2 regions of the Pseudomonas sp. MBLB4123 genome follow, and region 2 is predicted to be linked to the other one. Evidence: predicted binding sites of a transcription regulator. Region 2 holds the regulator's gene; the other holds the start of a gene.
What was found. The regulator sigma-54, encoded in region 2, starts transcription at its own class of promoters, with help from an activator protein. The targets are predictions, from matches to a motif close to ANTGGCATNNANNTTGCTNT.
Positions count from the first base shown of each region.

Region 1: the regulator sigma-54 is predicted to act here: its motif matches at 3,630-3,649, upstream of glnA (glutamate--ammonia ligase).

Region 1 covers NZ_CP196711.1:2,962,687-2,972,015, forward strand. Annotated here, with positions in the region: gene typA (translational GTPase TypA) at 19-1,830, opposite strand; gene thiI (tRNA uracil 4-sulfurtransferase ThiI) at 1,960-3,414, opposite strand; gene glnA (glutamate--ammonia ligase) at 3,745-5,151, shown strand; gene ACSX1C_RS13645 (DUF4124 domain-containing protein) at 5,313-5,867, shown strand; gene ACSX1C_RS13650 (DUF4124 domain-containing protein) at 5,870-6,484, shown strand; gene glnL (nitrogen regulation protein NR(II)) at 6,682-7,770, shown strand; gene ntrC (nitrogen regulation protein NR(I)) at 7,767-9,203, shown strand.
Region 2 covers NZ_CP196711.1:4,324,548-4,333,876, reverse strand. Annotated here, with positions in the region: gene mlaE (lipid asymmetry maintenance ABC transporter permease subunit MlaE) at 1-750, opposite strand, end outside; gene ACSX1C_RS20095 (ATP-binding cassette domain-containing protein) at 750-1,559, opposite strand; gene ACSX1C_RS20090 (KpsF/GutQ family sugar-phosphate isomerase) at 1,795-2,769, shown strand; gene ACSX1C_RS20085 (KdsC family phosphatase) at 2,769-3,293, shown strand; gene lptC (LPS export ABC transporter periplasmic protein LptC) at 3,302-3,871, shown strand; gene lptA (lipopolysaccharide transport periplasmic protein LptA) at 3,858-4,400, shown strand; gene lptB (LPS export ABC transporter ATP-binding protein) at 4,403-5,128, shown strand; gene ACSX1C_RS20065 (RNA polymerase factor sigma-54) at 5,263-6,771, shown strand; gene hpf (ribosome hibernation-promoting factor, HPF/YfiA family) at 6,962-7,270, shown strand; gene ptsN (PTS IIA-like nitrogen regulatory protein PtsN) at 7,286-7,750, shown strand; gene rapZ (RNase adapter RapZ) at 7,760-8,617, shown strand; gene ACSX1C_RS20045 (HPr family phosphocarrier protein) at 8,630-8,902, shown strand; gene pmbA (metalloprotease PmbA) at 8,972-9,329, opposite strand, start outside.

The sequences.
Region 1 (9,329 bases), 1.4 Mb from region 2:
TTTCATTGCAGCCAGGACTTAGCCCTTGCTGGCGCGCTTGCGGTCGTTCTCGTTGAGGAACTTCTTGCGCAGGCGGATCGACTTCGGCGTCACTTCCACCAGCTCGTCGTCATCGATGAACTCCAGCGCCTGTTCCAGGGTGAACTTGATCGGCGGCACCAGCTGGATGGTTTCGTCCTTGCCGGAAGCGCGCATGTTGTCGAGCTTCTTGCCCTTGGTGGGGTTGATCACCAGGTCGTTGTCGCGGCTGTTGATGCCGCACAGCTGGCCTTCGTAGATGTCCTGGCCCGGCTCGAGGAACAGCTTGCCGCGGTCCTGCAGGGTTTCCAGCGAGTAGGTCAGCGCCTTGCCGGTGGCCATGGAGACCAGCACGCCGTTCTGGCGGTGGGCGACTTCGCCCAGCTTGATCGGGCCGTAGTGGCTGAAGGTCGAGGTGAGGATGCCGCTGCCCGAGGTCATGGTCAGGAAGGCGTTACGGAAACCGATCAGGCCGCGGGCCGGCACGGTGTACTCGAGGCGAATGCGACCCTTGCCGTCCGGCACCATGTTGGTCAGATCGCCCTTGCGCAGGCCCATCTGCTCCATGACCGGCCCCTGGTGCTGCTCCTCGATGTCGATGATGACGTTCTCGTAGGGCTCCTGCTTGACGCCGTCGACCTCCTTGATCACCACTTCCGGACGGCCCACGGCCATCTCGAAGCCTTCGCGGCGCATGGTTTCGATCAGTACCGACAGGTGCAGCTCGCCGCGACCGGAGACCTTGAACTTGTCGGCGCTGTCGCCTTCCTGCACGCGCAGGGCGACGTTGTGCAGCAGTTCCTTCTCCAGACGCTCCTTGATGTTGCGGCTGGTGACGAACTTGCCTTCCTTGCCGCAGAACGGCGAGTCGTTGACCTGGAAGGTCATGGACACGGTCGGCTCGTCCACCGACAGCGGCGGCAGGGCCTCGACGTTGTTCATGTCGCACAGGGTGTCGGAGATGTACAGCTCGTCCATGCCGCTGACGCAGACGATGTCGCCGGCCTGGGCCTCGGCGACTTCGACGCGCTGCAGGCCGGAGTGGCCCATGATCTTCAGGATGCGGCCCTGACGCTTCTTGCCGTCGGCGCCGATGGCCACCACCGGGGTGTTGGTCTTGACGCTGCCGCGGGCGATGCGGCCGATGCCGATGACGCCGAGGAAGCTGTTGTAGTCCAGCTGGGAGATCTGCATCTGGAACGGGCCGCTGACGTCGACGTTCGGCGCCGGCACGTGGTCGACGATGGCCTGGAACAGGGCGTCCATGTGGTCGTCCATGGCCTCGTGGTCCATGCCGGCGATGCCGTTCAGGGCGCTGGCGTAGACGATCGGGAAGTCCAGCTGCTCCTCGGTGGCGCCGAGGTTGTCGAACAGGTCGAAGATCTGGTCGATCACCCAGTCCGGACGCGCGCCGGGACGGTCGATCTTGTTGACCACGACGATCGGACGCAGGCCGGCCTTGAAGGCCTTCTGGGTGACGAAGCGGGTCTGCGGCATCGGGCCGTCCTGGGCGTCGACCACCAGCAGCACGGAGTCGACCATGCTCATCACGCGCTCGACCTCACCACCGAAGTCGGCGTGGCCGGGGGTGTCGACGATGTTGATGTCGTAGCCCTTCCACTTCAGCGCGGTGTTCTTCGCCAGGATGGTGATGCCACGCTCTTTTTCCTGGTCGTTGCTGTCCATCACCCGCTCGTTTTCCAGCTCCTTGCGGTCCAGGGTGCCGGACAGGCGCAGCAGCTTGTCTACCAGGGTGGTCTTGCCATGGTCGACGTGGGCGATGATGGCGATGTTGCGTAGATTTTCGATCACTTTTGTATCTCGATCAGAGGATTCGGTGTGCCGCGTATTCTGGGCGGCGAGTATGAACAAACAGGGTGTCGGCGCGGCCGACGGTCGGGGGGGCGATGGCGGATGCTGCCGCCATTCAGCCCGGGGGTCTTATGTCGGACGATAAACGCGCACATTGGCATGCCCCTCGCTCAACAGGTGGTGGGCATGCAGGCGGCTCATCACCCCCTTGTCGCAATACAGCAGGTATTGGCGCGCCTCATCCAGCTCCTTGAACTTGCTGTTCAGGGCGTAGAAAGGCAGCGCCTGCACCTCGATGCCGGGCAGCTCCAGCGGCTCGTCCTCGACGGCATCGGGGTGGCGGATGTCGATCACCACGTGGCCGGCCAGGGCCTCGCCGACTTCCTCGACTTGCACGTCCTTGCCCAGCTCGTCGATCACCTTGTCGATCGGCAGCAGGGTGGCGCGCTCCAGGGCGCGCTCGAGGATGGCCATGTCGAACTGGCTCTCCTCGTACTCGATGCGCGCCGGCTTGGCCTTGGTGGTCGGGTTGACCGAGATCACCCCGCAGTATTCCGGCATGTGCTTGGCGAACTCGGCGGTGCCGATGGCATAGGCGGTGTCGATGATGTCCTGCTTGTGGCTGGCGATCAGCGGGCGCAGCACCAGCTTGTCGATGGCCGAGTCGATCACCGTGAGATTGGGCAGGGTCTGGCTGGAGACCTGGGAAATCGCCTCGCCGGTGACCAGGGCGTCGATCTGCAGGCGCTCGGCCATGCGGCTGGCGGCACGCAGCATCATGCGCTTCAAGATCACGCCCATCTGGCTGTTGTCGACCTTGCCGAGGATCTCGCCGAGCACCTCCTCGAACGGCACGCTGATGAACAGCACGCGATGGGAACGACCGAAGCGCTGCCACAGGTAGTGGGCGACTTCCATCACCCCCAGTTCGTGGGCCCGGCCGCCGAGGTTGAAGAAGCAGAAATGGCTGAGCAGGCCGCGGCGCATCATCTGGTAGGCGGCCACCGTGGAATCGAAGCCGCCGGACATCAGCACCAGGGTCTGCTCCAGCGAGCCCAGCGGGTAGCCGCCGATGCCGTTGTGCTGGCGGTGGACGATGAACAGGCGCTGGTCGCGGATCTCCATGCGCACCTCGACCTCGGGCTGTTTCAGGTCGATGCCGGCGGCGCCGCACTGCTGGCGCAACTGGCTGCCGACATGGCGCTCGACGTCCATGGAGGTGAAGCTGTGTTTGCCGCCGCGCTTGCAGCGCACGGCGAAGATCTTGCCCGGCAACTGGTCGGCGAAGTGCAGCTTGCACTTGTCCAGCACGTCGTCGAGATCACCCAGGGGGTACTCGTGCACTTCCAGGAAATGGATCAACCCCGGGGTGCAGCGCAGCCGCTCGATCATCTCCTGCAGCGCCTTCGCCTCGGTGACCGCGGTCTCCACTTCCAGGTTGTCCCAGACGCCATTGACCACCAGCTGCGGGTCGAGATCGCGCAGCACCAGGCGAATGTTCTTGGCCAGCTGGCGGATGAAATGCTTGCGCACCGGCCGGCTCTTGATGGTGATTTCCGGGAAGACTTTAACGATCAATTTCATGAAGGCAGCGCGCGCCGAGGAGGCCGAAAAAACAGGGGCGCGGATTATAGCGGAAATTGCTCAGACTTTGATCAAAAAACCCGCACGGGTCTCGCGGCGCACTATTTTGGTGCCATCGCAAAATAGACAGCATCAAAATGGTGCAAAAATACCCTCCAGCTTGCCGCGCAGCCCCCGCCAGCACTGAGTTTCAGCCTTCCAGCCCATTCCGGGGCACTGGCATGCAATTTGCTCCCTTGTGAGGCAGGTTGTCCTGGCCGACTATCGCGCCGGGCTTCACCGAACTATCGAGGGCTCACCGAAACGAGCCTTATCCACCTGGAGGACAGCATGTCGAAGTCGATTCAACTGATTAAAGAACACGACGTGAAGTGGGTTGACCTGCGCTTCACCGACACCAAGGGCAAGCAGCACCACGTCACCATGCCGGCGCGCGACGCCCTGGACGAAGACTTCTTCGAACACGGCAAGATGTTCGACGGCTCCTCCATCCACGGCTGGAAAGGCATCGAAGCCTCCGACATGATCCTGATGCCGGTCGACGAGACCGCCGTACTGGACCCCTTCACCGAAGAGCCGACCCTGATCATCGTCTGCGACATCGTCGAGCCGAGCACCATGCAGGGCTACGACCGCGACCCACGCTCCATCGCCAAGCGCGCCGAAGAGTTCCTCAAGACCACCGGCATCGGCGACACCGTGTTCGTCGGCCCGGAGCCCGAGTTCTTCATCTTCGACGAAGTGAAGTTCAAGTCCGACATCTCCGGCTCGATGTTCAAGATCTACTCCGAGCAGGGCTCGTGGATGACCGATCAGGACGTCGAAGGTGGTAACAAGGGCCACCGCCCGGCCGTCAAGGGCGGTTACTTCCCGGTTCCGCCGTGCGACCACGACCACGAAATCCGTACTGCCATGTGTAATGCCATGGAAGAAATGGGCCTGGTCGTCGAAGTGCACCACCACGAAGTGGCCACTGCCGGCCAGAACGAAATCGGCGTGAAGTTCAACACCCTGGTCGCCAAGGCCGACGAAGTTCAGACCCTGAAGTACTGCGTGCACAACGTCGCCGACGCCTACGGCAAGACCGCCACCTTCATGCCCAAGCCCCTGTACGGCGACAACGGCTCGGGTATGCACGTGCACATGTCCATCTCCAAAGATGGTAAGAACACCTTCTCCGGCGAAGGCTATGCCGGCCTGTCCGACACCGCCCTGTACTTCATCGGCGGCATCATCAAGCACGGCAAGGCGCTGAACGGCTTCACCAACCCGTCGACCAACTCCTACAAGCGTCTGGTCCCGGGCTTCGAGGCCCCGGTCATGCTGGCCTACTCGGCGCGCAACCGCTCCGCCTCGATCCGCATCCCCTATGTGTCGAGCCCGAAGGCCCGCCGCATCGAAGCGCGCTTCCCGGACCCGGCTGCCAACCCCTACCTGTGCTTCGCCGCCCTGCTGATGGCCGGCCTGGACGGTATCCAGAACAAGATCCACCCTGGCGATGCGGCCGACAAGAACCTGTACGACCTGCCGCCGGAAGAAGGCAAGCTGATCCCGCAGGTGTGCGGCAGCCTGAAGGAAGCCCTGGAAGAGCTGGACAAGGGCCGCGCGTTCCTGACCAAGGGCGGCGTGTTCTCCGACGACTTCATCGATGCCTACATCGAGCTGAAGAGCGAAGAAGAGATCAAGGTGCGCACCTTCGTGCACCCGCTGGAATACGACCTGTACTACAGCGTCTAACCCCGCTGCGCGCCGCCCCGGCGGCGTGACGCCCAAGGCCCCGTCCGGCTTCAGCCGGCGGGGCCTTTTTTGTGGGCGGCAATCACAGCGCGAAGGCCTCGGGCTTGCCAGCACGGCGCACCGGTGCAACGCTTAGCGGCACGACACCCGGGAGATTGGCCATGCGCCTCATGCTCGCCTGCCTGCTGCTGGTCCTGACCCTGCCGGCCAGCGCACAGATCTACAAGTACACCGACGCCAACGGCAATACGGTGTTCACCAACCAGCCGCCGGACGGCAGCGCCGCGCAGAGCATCGAGCTGCCGCCGACCAATACCGTGGAGATGCAGGCTCCGAGCGCACCCGCCGCCAGTGCCGGCGGCACGACCGCGTCGGCACCGCCCTACCGCACACTGCGCCTGACCGGCCTGCCCGACGACGAGGCATTGCGCGCCAACAACGGCACCTTCAGCGTCGGGGTGTCGATAGCGCCGCGCCTCGCCGCCGCGCATCGTCTGCGCCTGCTGCTGGACGGCCAGCCCTACGGCCAACCCAGCCGCACGCCGCGCCTGCAGCTGACCAATGTCGACCGCGGCGAGCACAGCCTGGCGGTCGAGGTGCTCAGTGGCGAGCAGGCGATCCAGCAGAGCCCGACCGTCACCTTCACCGTGCAACGAGTCAACACCAGCAGCCCGGCCCTGCGCCCGCCACCTCCGCCACCGACTCCGGCCCCCTGACCATGCGCATCGCCCTGCTCTGCCTGGCCCTGCTGTGTCTGCCGCTGCACGCCGAGGTCTATACCTACATCGATGCCGAGGGCAACCGGGTCTTCACCGACCGGCCCAAGCCCGGCAACGCCCAGCGCATCCAGCTGGCGCCGGCCAACGGCATGCCCGCGCCTCCCCGTCCGGCACCGCCTGCGGTCGCCCCCGGCACGCCGCAGGCACCGGCCTACCAGCTGTTGCGCATCCTGGTGCCGGAGCCCGATGCGACCGTGCGCGACGGCGCCGGTAACCTGATCGTCACCGCCAGCAGCGACCCGGCCCTGCTCCAGGGCCACAGCTATCGCCTGCTGCTGGACGGCCAGGCCCTGGGCGAGCCCAGCCGCAGCCCGGTGTTCCCCCTGGAGAACATCGATCGCGGCACCCACCAGCTGGCCGTCGAAATCATCGACGCCGATGGTCGCACCCTCGAACGCACCCCCAGCCAGCCCTTCCACATGCAGCGCATCTCCCTGGCGCAGAAGCGCAGGATCAAGCCCTGCCAGAAGGGCGATTACGGCGTGCGCCCGGAATGCCCGCTCAAGGACAAGCCTGCCGAGAAGAAGGACATCCCCCTGGTCCCCTTCATCTAAGCGCTTGCCGCTCACGCACCAACCTGGTGCAACAGAGTGCCCCGCCTTTCTATACTCTCCCTGTTTTGGTTCGCCCACGCCGCCCGCCCTGCGCCGATGCACAGCCGCCGGCGCCGATCGTGCGCGTTTCACGCGTCTTTTCGGGGCTTTGGTTTGCTTCTTGCATTTTCCAGCCCATTGCCAGAAAGCCCTCGCCTATGACTATCAACGACGCCCTGCACCGCCTGCTGCTCGACAACCTGACCACCGCGACCCTGCTGCTCAACGGCGAACTGCGCCTGGAGTACATGAATCCGGCGGCGGAAATGCTCCTGGCCGTCAGCGGCCAGCGCAGCCACGGGCAGTTCATCAGCGAGCTGTTCACCGAGTCGGCCGAGGCCCTGAGCGCGCTGCGCCAGGCGGTCGAGCAGGCCCACCCGTTCAACAAGCGCGAGGCGGTGCTGACCTCGGTGACCGGCCAGACCCTGACCGTCGACTATGCGGTGACCCCCATCCTCAGCCGCGGCGCGACCCTGCTGCTGCTGGAGGTCCACCCCCGCGACCGCATGCTGAAGATCACCAAGGAGGAGGCGCAGCTGTCCAAGCAGGAGACCACCAAGCTCTTGGTGCGCGGCCTGGCCCACGAGATCAAGAACCCCCTGGGCGGCATCCGCGGCGCCGCCCAGCTGCTGGCCCGCGAGCTGCCGGCCCCGGACCTCAAGGACTACACCGACGTGATCATCGAGGAGGCCGACCGCCTGCGTAACCTGGTCGATCGCATGCTCGGCTCGAACAAGCTGCCGTCGCTGACGCCGACCAACGTGCACGAGGTGCTGGAGCGGGTCGCCAGCCTGGTCGAGGCGGAGAGCCAGGGCGGCATCATTCTGGTGCGCGACTACGACCCGAGCATCCCCGACCTGCTGATCGATCGTGAGCAGATGATCCAGGCCGTGCTCAACATAGTGCGCAACGCCATGCAGGCCATCGCCACGCAGAAGCACGACCTGGGCCTGGGGCGCATCACCCTGCGCACCCGCACCCTGCGCCAGTTCACCATCGGCCACACCCGCCACCGCCTGGTGGCGCGCATCGAGATCATCGACAACGGCCCCGGCATCCCCCAGGAGCTGCAGGAGACCATCTTCTACCCCATGGTCAGCGGCCGCGCCGAAGGCACCGGCCTGGGCCTGGCCATCACCCAGAACATCATCAGTCAGCACCAGGGCCTGATCGAGTGCGAGAGCCATCCCGGGCATACCCTGTTCTCGATCTTCCTGCCGCTGGAACAAGGAGCATCTGCTGCATGAGCCGAAGTGAAACCGTCTGGATCGTCGACGACGACCGCTCCATCCGCTGGGTCCTGGAGAAGGCCCTGCAGCAGGAAGGCATGACCACCCAGAGCTTCGACAGCGCCGACGGCGTGCTCGGCCGCCTCAGCCGCGAACAGCCGGACGTGATCATCTCCGACATCCGCATGCCCGGGGCCAGCGGCCTGGACCTGCTGGCGCGGATTCGCGAGCTGCACCCACGCCTGCCGGTGATCATCATGACCGCCCACTCCGACCTGGACAGCGCGGTGGCCTCCTACCAGGGCGGCGCCTTCGAATACCTGCCCAAGCCCTTCGACGTCGACGAGGCGGTGTCCCTGGTCAAGCGTGCCTTCCAGCACGCCCAGGAGCAGCAGAGCCTGGCGGCGCCGGTGGAGCAGCCACGCACCCCGGAGATCATCGGCGAAGCCCCGGCCATGCAGGAGGTGTTCCGCGCCATCGGCCGCCTCTCGCACTCCAACATCACCGTACTGATCAACGGCGAGTCCGGCACCGGCAAGGAGCTGGTCGCCCATGCCCTGCACCGCCACAGCCCGCGCGCCGCCTCGCCGTTCATCGCGCTGAACATGGCGGCAATCCCCAAGGACCTGATGGAATCGGAGCTGTTCGGCCACGAGAAAGGCGCCTTCACCGGCGCCGCCAACCTGCGCCGCGGTCGCTTCGAGCAGGCCGACGGCGGCACCCTGTTCCTCGACGAGATCGGCGACATGCCGGCCGACACCCAGACCCGCCTGCTGCGCGTGCTGGCCGACGGCGAGTTCTACCGGGTCGGCGGCCACACCCCGGTCAAGGTCGATGTGCGCATCATCGCCGCCACCCACCAGGACCTGGAAAACCTGGTGCAGGCCGGCAAGTTCCGCGAGGACCTGTTCCACCGCCTCAACGTCATCCGCATCCATATCCCGCGCCTGGCCGACCGCCGCGAGGACATCCCCACCCTGGCCCGCCACTTCCTCAGCCGCGCCGCCCTGGAGCTGGCGGTGGAGCCCAAGCTGCTGAAGAGCGAGACCGAGGACTATCTGCAGCACCTGCCCTGGCCGGGCAACGTGCGCCAGCTGGAGAACACCTGCCGCTGGATCACCGTCATGGCCTCCGGCCGCGAGGTACATATCGACGACCTGCCGCCGGAGCTACTGGCCCAACCCCAGGACAGCATGCCGGTGAGCAGCTGGGAACAGGGCCTGCGCCAGTGGGCCGACCAGGCCCTGACGCGCGGCCAGTCCAGCCTGCTCGACAGCGCCGTGCCGGCCTTCGAGCGGATCATGATCGAGACCGCCCTCAAGCACACCGCCGGCCGCCGCCGCGACGCCGCCGTGCTGCTGGGCTGGGGGCGCAACACCCTGACCCGCAAGATCAAGGAACTGGGCATGAAGGTCGACGGCGGCGACGAGGATGACGGCGACGACCACTGAGCCGTCTTCATGCGACACAGTAACAAAGCGGGCCCGGTGCCCGCTTTTTCTTGGCCCTCGGCATGCGCCTTCTCGGCGCCCGACCGCCCCGCACTGCACCGCCACGGTACAGGAACGCTCCGCCAG
Region 2 (9,329 bases):
CACCGCCAGGGAGGCGTAGACCACGGTACGGGTCGTGGCACGACTGATGCCTTCGGACGTCGGCTCGCAGTCATAGCCCTGGAACACGGCGATCCAGGTGACGACGAAGGCGAAGACCAGGCTCTTGATCACCCCATTGAGCACGTCCTCGCGAAAGGCCACGCTGTTCTGCATGTTGGACCAGAAGGAGCCCTCGTAGACGCCGAGCCAGTCGACGGCGACCATCGCGCCGCCCCAGATGCCGACCACGCTGAAGATCATCGCCAGCAACGGCATCGAGATGAAACCGGCCCACAGCCTCGGCGCGATGATGTACTTGAGCGGGTCGACGCCGATCATGGCCAGGCTGGACAGCTGCTCGGTGGACTTCATGTTGCCGATTTCCGCGGTCAGCGCCGAGCCGGCCCGCCCCGCGAACAGCAAGGCGGTCACCACCGGCCCCAGCTCGCGCAGCAGGGTCAGGGCCACCATCTGCCCGACCGCCTGCTCCGAGCCGTAGCGGGCGAGGATATTGAACCCCTGCAACGACAGCACCATGCCGATGAAGATGCCGGAGACCACGATGATCGCCAGGGACATCACCCCCACCGAGTACAACTGTTTGATCAGCAGCTGCAGCGGGTTGCCCGCGGTACCGCGCCCGAATATCGCATGCAGGAGAAACAGACTCGAACGGCCGAGACTGGCCAGCACGTCGAGCCCGGCTCGACCGAACAGGCGAACGCGCTCGAGTGGAGATGTCTTGCGCATCAGCGCCCCCCCAGTAGATCGTCGCGGTAGCTCACCGCCGGATAGTGGAAGGGCACCGGACCATCCGGCGTGCCCTGCATGAACTGACGCACCCGCGGATTATCCGACTCCATCAGCTCGGCCGGAGTGCCCTGGCCCAGCACCTGGGTATCGCCGACCACATAGAGGTAGTCGGCGATGCTCGCGGTTTCCGCCAGGTCGTGGGACACCAGGATGCTGGTGATGCCCAGGGCATCGTTGAGCAGGCGGATCAGCCGCACCAGCACGCCCATGGCGATCGGGTCCTGGCCGACGAAGGGTTCGTCGTACATGAGGATCTGCGGGTCCAGAGCGATCGCCCGGGCCAGCGCCACGCGCCGCTTCATGCCGCCGGACAGCTCATCCGGCATCAGCTCGAAGGCGCCGCGCAGACCGACGGCCTGCAGCTTCATCAGGACGATGTCGCGGATCATCTCCTCGGGCAGCTTGGTGTGCACGCGCAGCGGAAAGGCGACGTTCTCGAACACATCGAGATCGGTGAACAGCGCGCCGCTCTGGAACAGCACGCCCATCTGCTTGCGCATGTCGAACAGCTCGCTGCGCGAGAGCGTGGGCAGGTTCACCCCGTTGACCCAGACCTCGCCCTGGCTCGGCCTGAGCTCGGCGGCGATCAGGCGCAGCAACGTGGTCTTGCCGCAGCCGGAGGGCCCCATGATGGCCGTGACCTTGCCGCGCGGAATGCGGATATCCACATTCTTGAAAATATCCCGGTCGCCCCGCCGAAAGCTCACGCCTTTCAGCTCGACCGCGTAGTGATTGTCGGCGCTCATCTGGACTCCTTGCGAACAGCCTCCCTGGTAGACGCCCTGCCCCGCTCCGGGGACACCACGCCAGCCGGACGGGCCGAAACAGCCGCACACTATATCACCGGGCAATTGCCGCGCCCAAGCCACAGGCGGCTCGATGCTGCGGCACTGAGACGGCGACCACAGGATTCGAGGGTGAGCCCGCCACACTTTCCCGCTATAATCGCCGCCTTTTTCCTCGGCACGCCTCGACAACGCTATGAATCAACCCAATGAGCTGATCAAGTCCGCCCAGCGGACCATCCGCCTCGAGCTCGAGGCGGTCGAAGAGCTGCTGCAACGGATCGACGGCGATTTCGTTCGCGCCTGCGAGCTCATCCTGGCCAGCAAGGGCCGGGTGGTGGTGGTCGGCATGGGCAAGTCCGGGCATATCGGCAGCAAGATCGCCGCGACCCTGGCCAGCACCGGCACCACCGCCTTCTTCGTGCACCCGGCCGAAGCCAGTCACGGCGACATGGGCATGATCACCCGCGACGACGTGGTGCTGGCCCTGTCGAACTCGGGCTCGACCGCGGAGATCGTCACCCTGCTGCCGCTGATCAAGCGCCTGGGCATCCGCCTGATCAGCATGACCGGCAACCCCGACTCGCCGCTGGCCAAGGCCGCCGAGGTCAACCTGGACGCCCGCGTGCCGAAGGAAGCCTGCCCGCTGAACCTGGCACCGACCTCCTCCACCACCGCCTCCCTGGTGCTCGGCGACGCCCTGGCCATCGCCCTGCTGGAGGCCCGCGGCTTCACCGCCGAGGACTTCGCCTTCTCCCATCCGGGCGGCGCCCTCGGCCGGCGCCTGCTGCTCAAGGTGGAGAACGTGATGCACGCCGGCGCCAGCCTGCCCCAGGTGCAACGCGGCACCTCGCTACGCGAGGCCCTGCTGGAGATGACCCAGAAAGGCCTGGGCATGACCGTGGTGCTGGAGGCGGACGGCCGCCTCGCCGGCATCTTCACCGACGGCGACCTGCGCCGCACCCTGGATCGCGGCCTCGACGTGCGCGAGGCGCGAATCGATGAAGTGATGACCGCCCACGGCAAGACCGCCCGCCCGGACATGCTCGCCGCCGAGGCCCTGAAGATCATGGAAGACCACAAGATCAACGCCCTGGTGGTGGTCGACGCCGACGACCGCCCCATTGGCGCCCTGAACATGCACGACCTGCTGCGTGCCGGAGTGATGTGATGAATCCCGAACTGCAGCAACGCGCCCAGGCGGTGAAACTGGCGATCTTCGACGTGGACGGCGTGCTCACCGACGGCAAGCTGTACTTCCTGGTCGACGGCAGCGAGTTCAAGACCTTCAACACCCTGGACGGCCATGGCATCAAGATGCTCATTGCCTCGGGCGTACGCACCGCCATCATCAGCGGCCGCAAGACCCCGGTAGTCGAGCGTCGCGCCCAGAACCTCGGCATCCAGCACCTGTACCAGGGCCGCGAGGACAAATTGGTGGTGCTCGACGAGCTTCTCGGCGAACTCGGCCTAAGCTATGAACAGGTCGCCTACCTCGGCGACGACCTGCCCGACCTGCCGGTGATCCGCCGGGTCGGCCTGGGCATGGCAGTGGCCAGCGCCGACGGCTTCGTCCGCCAACACGCCCACGGCGTGACCCAGGCCCGCGGCGGAGAAGGCGCCGCCCGCGAATTCTGCGAGCTGATCATGCGCGCCCAGGGCAGCCTCGACGCCGCCCAAGCCGCCTATCTATAGAGCCCACTATGCTGCGCAAACTGCTGAACCTCACCCTGTTCGCCGTCGCCGCCGCCCTGCTGGCCGCCGTCGGCTACTGGAACATCAGCCCCGAGAGCTTCTCCGACAGACCGGCACGGGCCGGCACGGACAACGCCATCGATTTCTACGTGATCGGCGCCAACACCCTGCAGTACCAGGCCGACGGCAAGCTGCACTACGAGATGACCACCAGCAAGCTGGAACACATCAAGGCGACCGATATCACCCTGCTGAGCGAGCCTAACCTGCACCTCTATCGTGGTACTCAATACCCCTGGAAGGTCCGCAGCGTGCGCGGCGAGGTCGCCCCCGAGGGCAAGGAAGTCGAGTTGATCGACCAGGTGCGCGTCGAGCGCACCGACGCCAAGGGCCGTCCGACCATCCTCACCACCAGCCGCCTGACCGTATTCCCGGAGAAGGAATATGCGCAGACCCAGCAAGCCGTTAGAATCGACGCGGCCAATGGGGTGACCACGGCGCAAGGAATGAAAGCGTACTTGAACGACGGCAGGATGCTCCTGCAGTCCAACGTAAGAGGCCAGCATGAGGTTCGTTAAAACCCTCCCCCTTCTGCTCAGTTTGAGCGCCGCGCTCGGAAGCGCCTGCGCCTGGGCACTGCCATCCGATCGCGAACAGCCGATCCGCGTGCAAGCCGACAGCGCCGAGCTGGACGACAAACAAGGCGTAGCGGTCTACCGCGGCGACGTCATCATCACCCAGGGCACCCTGAAGATCACCGGCGACACCGTGACCATCACCCAGAACGCCCAGGGCGAGATCGAGATCTTCACCTCGGTGGGCAAGCCCGCCTATTACGAGCAGAAGCCGGCCGCCGACAAGCAGATCGTCCAGGCCTACGGCCTGACCATCCAGTACTTCGCCGCCAGCGAACGCATCGTGCTGATCGACCAGGCCAAGGTGATCCAGGAAGGCAACACCTTCGAAGGCGAGAAGATCGTCTACGACACCCGACGCCAGATCGTCAACGCCGGCCGCGCCACCGGCGCCCAGGTGTCCACGCCGCGACCGCGTATCGACATGGTGATTCAGCCGAAGAACAAACCAGCCGACCAGCAGGCGCAGTGATAATGGCCACATTGAAAGCCCAGCACCTGGCCAAGAGCTACAAGGGTCGCCAGGTCGTCCGCGACGTCAGCCTGAGCATCGACAGCGGACAGATCGTCGGCCTGCTCGGCCCCAACGGCGCCGGCAAGACCACCTGCTTCTACATGATCGTCGGCCTGGTCCGGGCCGACCAGGGCCGGGTACTGATCGACGAGCTCGACGTCAGCCACCAGCCCATGCATGGCCGCGCCCGCGCCGGCATCGGCTACCTGCCGCAGGAGGCCTCGATCTTCCGCAAGCTCAGCGTGGCCGACAACATCATGGCCATCCTCGAGACGCGCAAGGAGCTCGATCGCGCCGCGCGGCGCCAGGAGCTGGAAAGCCTGCTGCAGGAATTCCACATCAGCCATATCCGCGACAACCTCGGCATGAGCCTGTCCGGCGGCGAACGCCGCCGCGTGGAGATCGCCCGCGCCCTGGCCACCGCCCCCAAGTTCATCCTGCTCGACGAGCCCTTCGCCGGGGTCGACCCGATCTCGGTCGGCGATATCAAGCAGATCATCCACCACCTCAAGTCCAAGGGCATCGGCGTACTGATCACCGACCACAACGTCCGCGAGACCCTGGACATCTGCGAAACGGCCTACATTGTCAACGACGGTCAGCTGATCGCCGAAGGCAACGCCGACGCCATCCTGGCCAACCAGATGGTCAAAGAAGTCTACCTGGGCCACGAGTTCCGCCTGTAACAGCGGCTTTTCTCGACCGAACAGCAGCTAGCGCTAGGCAAACCACTCGAGACCGGGCATATAATTTGCTTTCCTTGTGGCGCCTCGGCGCCCTGTAGTGGATCGCGCACAGACGCCGGTATAGAAGGTCTGCAATGAAACCATCGCTAGTCCTGAAAATGGGCCAGCAGCTGACGATGACCCCGCAGCTGCAACAGGCCATTCGCCTACTTCAACTGTCTACCCTGGATCTGCAGCAGGAGATCCAAGAGGCCCTGGAGTCCAATCCGATGCTCGAGCGCCAGGAAGACGGCGACGACTTCGACAACTCCGACCCCATGGCCGACGGCGCCGACACCCCATCCTCCGCCGACAAGCAAGAAGAGTCCTATCAGGAAGCCGGCTACCAGGACAGCACGCAGAGCGTGGACAACCTGGAGGACGGCGAGTGGAACGAGCGCATCCCCAACGAACTGCCGGTCGACACCGCCTGGGAGGACGTCTACCAGACCAGCGCCAGCAGCCTGCCGAGCAACGATGACGACGAGTGGGACTTCACCACCCGCACCTCCAGCGGCGAGAGCCTGCAGAGCCACCTGCTCTGGCAACTCAACCTGGCGCCGATGTCCGACAAGGACCGCCTGATCGCCACCACCCTGATCGACTGCATCAACGAGCAGGGCTACCTGGAAGAGAGCCTCGAGGAAGTGGTCGAGGCCTTCGACCCGGAGCTGGACATCGAGCTGGACGAAGTCGAGGCCGTGCTGCACCGCATCCAGCAATTCGAGCCGGCCGGCGTCGCCGCCCGCGACCTGCGCGAATGCCTGCTGCTGCAACTGCGCCAACTCCCCGCCAAGACCCCCTGGCTGAGCGAGGCCCAGCGCCTGGCAAGCGACTACCTCGACCTGCTCGGCAGCCGCGACTACAGCCAGCTGATGCGCCGCACCAAGCTCAAGGAAGACGAGCTGCGCCAGGTCATCGAACTGATCCAGAGCCTCAACCCGCGGCCCGGCTCGCAGATCCAGTCCGGCGAGCCGGAGTACGTGGTGCCCGACGTCATCGTCCGCAAGCACAACGAGCGCTGGCTGGTGGAGCTGAATCAGGAAGCCATGCCCCGCCTGCGGGTCAACCCGCAGTACGCCGGCTTCGTCAAACGCGCCGACTCCAGCGCCGACAACACCTTCATGCGCAACCAGTTGCAGGAGGCCCGCTGGTTCATCAAGAGCCTGCAGAGCCGCAACGAGACCCTGATGAAGGTCGCCACCCAGATCGTCGAACACCAGCGCGGCTTCCTCGACTACGGCGACGAGGCGATGAAGCCGCTGGTGCTGCACGACATCGCCGAAGCCGTGGGCATGCACGAGTCGACCATCTCGCGGGTCACCACGCAGAAATTCATGCACACCCCGCGCGGCATCTACGAACTGAAATACTTCTTCTCCAGCCACGTCAGCACCGCCGAAGGGGGCGAATGCTCATCCACCGCCATCCGCGCGATCATCAAGAAACTGGTGGCCGCGGAAAATGCAAAAAAGCCGTTGAGCGACAGCAAGATCGCTGGTTTACTGGAGGCACAGGGCATTCAAGTGGCCCGCCGCACGGTCGCCAAATACCGTGAGTCCCTCGGTATAGCGCCCTCCAGTGAGCGCAAGCGGTTGGTGTAAGGCGACACTCAAAGGAAGACCGATCAACAGACAGAACCCGACCCCAGCCAAGCCTCCCCCTAAACGGCCTTCGCAATCGGCCCGGGGAGACCCATGCCGGACTCGCTGTCGATGCGTCTTCCACGCCAAGGTGTTCCCGCGGCAGGCTTTACAGCCTGCCTCATAAACACGGCAACAAGGAGAAAGCGGTATGCAAGTCAACATCAGTGGACATCAGCTGGATGTGACCGACGCCCTGCGCGACTACATCGACGAGAAACTCAATCGACTGGAGCGCCATTTCGACAAGATCACCAACGTGCAGGTCACCATGGAGGTCGAGAAGCTCAAGCAGAAGATCGAAGCGACCCTGCACATCGCCGGCGGCGAAGTGGTCGCCAACGCCGAGCATGACGACATGTACGCCGCCATCGACCTGCTCACCGACAAACTCGACCGACAACTCATCAAGCACAAGGAAAAGCAGCTCGAACGCCAGCAGGGCGCCATGGCCCGCTGACCTCGCTCACCTCCCATGATCCGACTCGAAAACATCCTGACCCCCGGCCGTTCCCTGGTGAACGTGCCGGGCGGCAGTAAGAAGCGCGTACTCGAACAGATTGCCAACCTGGTGGCACGCGAGCTGCCCGAGCTGGACGGCCAGGACATCTTCGAAAGCCTGATCGCCCGCGAAAAGCTCGGCTCCACCGGCTTCGGCAACGGCATCGCCATCCCGCACTGCCGCCTGCCCGGCTGCAGTGCGCCGATCAGCGCCCTGCTGCGCCTGGATGCGCCGGTCGACTTCGACGCCATCGACGGCGCCCCGGTCGACCTGCTGTTCGTCCTGCTGGTACCCGAGGCGGCCACCGACGAGCACCTGGAACTGCTGCGCCAGATCGCCAGCATGCTCGACCGCAGCGACGTGCGCGAACGCCTGCGTCAAGCACAAGGCAGCGACTCCCTGTATCAGGTCGTGGTGGACATACAAAGCAGCCGTTAGGACTCCCTCATGCGCCTGATCATCGTCAGCGGTCGCTCCGGCTCCGGCAAAAGCACCGCCCTCGATGTCCTCGAGGACAACGGCTTCTATTGCATCGACAACCTCCCCGCCGGCCTGCTCCCGGAACTGGCCGAGCGCGCCCTGCTGCACACCGAGCTGCTGCACCCGCAGGTGGCGGTCTCCATCGACGCGCGCAACCTGCCCAGCCAGCTCAAGCGCTTCCCCGAACTGCTCGCCGAAGTCCGCAGCCGCCATATCCAGTGCGACGTGCTCTACCTGGATGCCGACGAGGAGACCCTGCTCAAGCGCTTCTCCGAGACGCGCCGGCGCCACCCGCTGACCAACGCGCAGCGCTCGCTGGCCGAGGCCATCGCCGACGAGAGCCAGCTGCTCGGGCCGATCATCGACCTGGCCGACCTGAAGGTCGACACCACCCACCTCAACCTCTACCAGTTGCGCGACAGCCTCAAGCTGCGCCTGCTCAACCAACCGGAACCGGGCACCGCCTTTTTGGTCGAGTCCTTCGGTTTCAAGCGCGGCATGCCGGTGGATGCCGACCTGGTGTTCGACGTGCGCTGTCTGCCCAATCCCTACTGGAAGCCCGACCTGCGCGACTATTCCGGGCTCGACCAGCCGGTGGCCGAGTACCTGGCGGCCCAGGCCGATGTCGAGGAGATGTTCCAGGACATCCTCGCCTACCTGAACAAATGGCTGCCGCGCTTCGCCGCCAGCAACCGCGCCTATGTCACGGTGGCCATCGGCTGCACCGGCGGGCACCACCGCTCGGTGTACCTGGCCAATCGCCTGGGTGAGACCCTCAAGCCCACCTTGAAGAACGTTCAGGTTCGCCACCGCGACCTCAGCTAAGGAAACACCGCGATGCCCTCCCGCGAAATCACCATCATCAACAAGCTGGGCCTGCACGCGCGTGCCGCGGCCAAGTTTGTCGGCGTGGCCGGCCGCTATCCCTGCAAGGTCAAGGTCGGCCGCGCCCCGGAGAGCCTGGTGGACGGCAAGAGCATCATGGCGGTGATGATGCTGGCCGCCGGCAAGGGCACGCCGATCCACCTGCACACCGAAGGCGAGCAGGATCACGATGCCCTGGAGGCACTGGTCGAGCTGATCAACAACTACTTCGACGAAGGCGAATAGCCAGGCGCCCAATAAAAAGAGGGGCTGCCCGTGGCCCCGGCAGCCCTTCTTGCGTTGCGCGGTCGGCCGTCAGCTGCCGGCCACCGTCATGCGCTCGATCAGCACCGAGCCGGTGCGGATATTGCTGCGCAGCTCCAGATCGCTGCCCACCGCGACTATCTGCCTGAACATGTCGCGCAGGTTGCCGGCGATGGTCACTTCCTGCACCGGGAACTGGATCTCGCCGTTCTCCACCCAGTAGCCGCCGGCGCCACGCGAGTAGTCGCCGGTGACCAGGTTCAGGCCGTGCCCCATCAGCTCGGTGACCAACAGGCCGCGGCCCATGCGCTTGAGGAGCGCCTGCTGGTCCTCGTCGCCGTGGCTGACGAACAGGTTGTGCACGCCACCGGCGTTGGCCGTGCTGGGCATGCCCAGCTTGCGTCCGGAA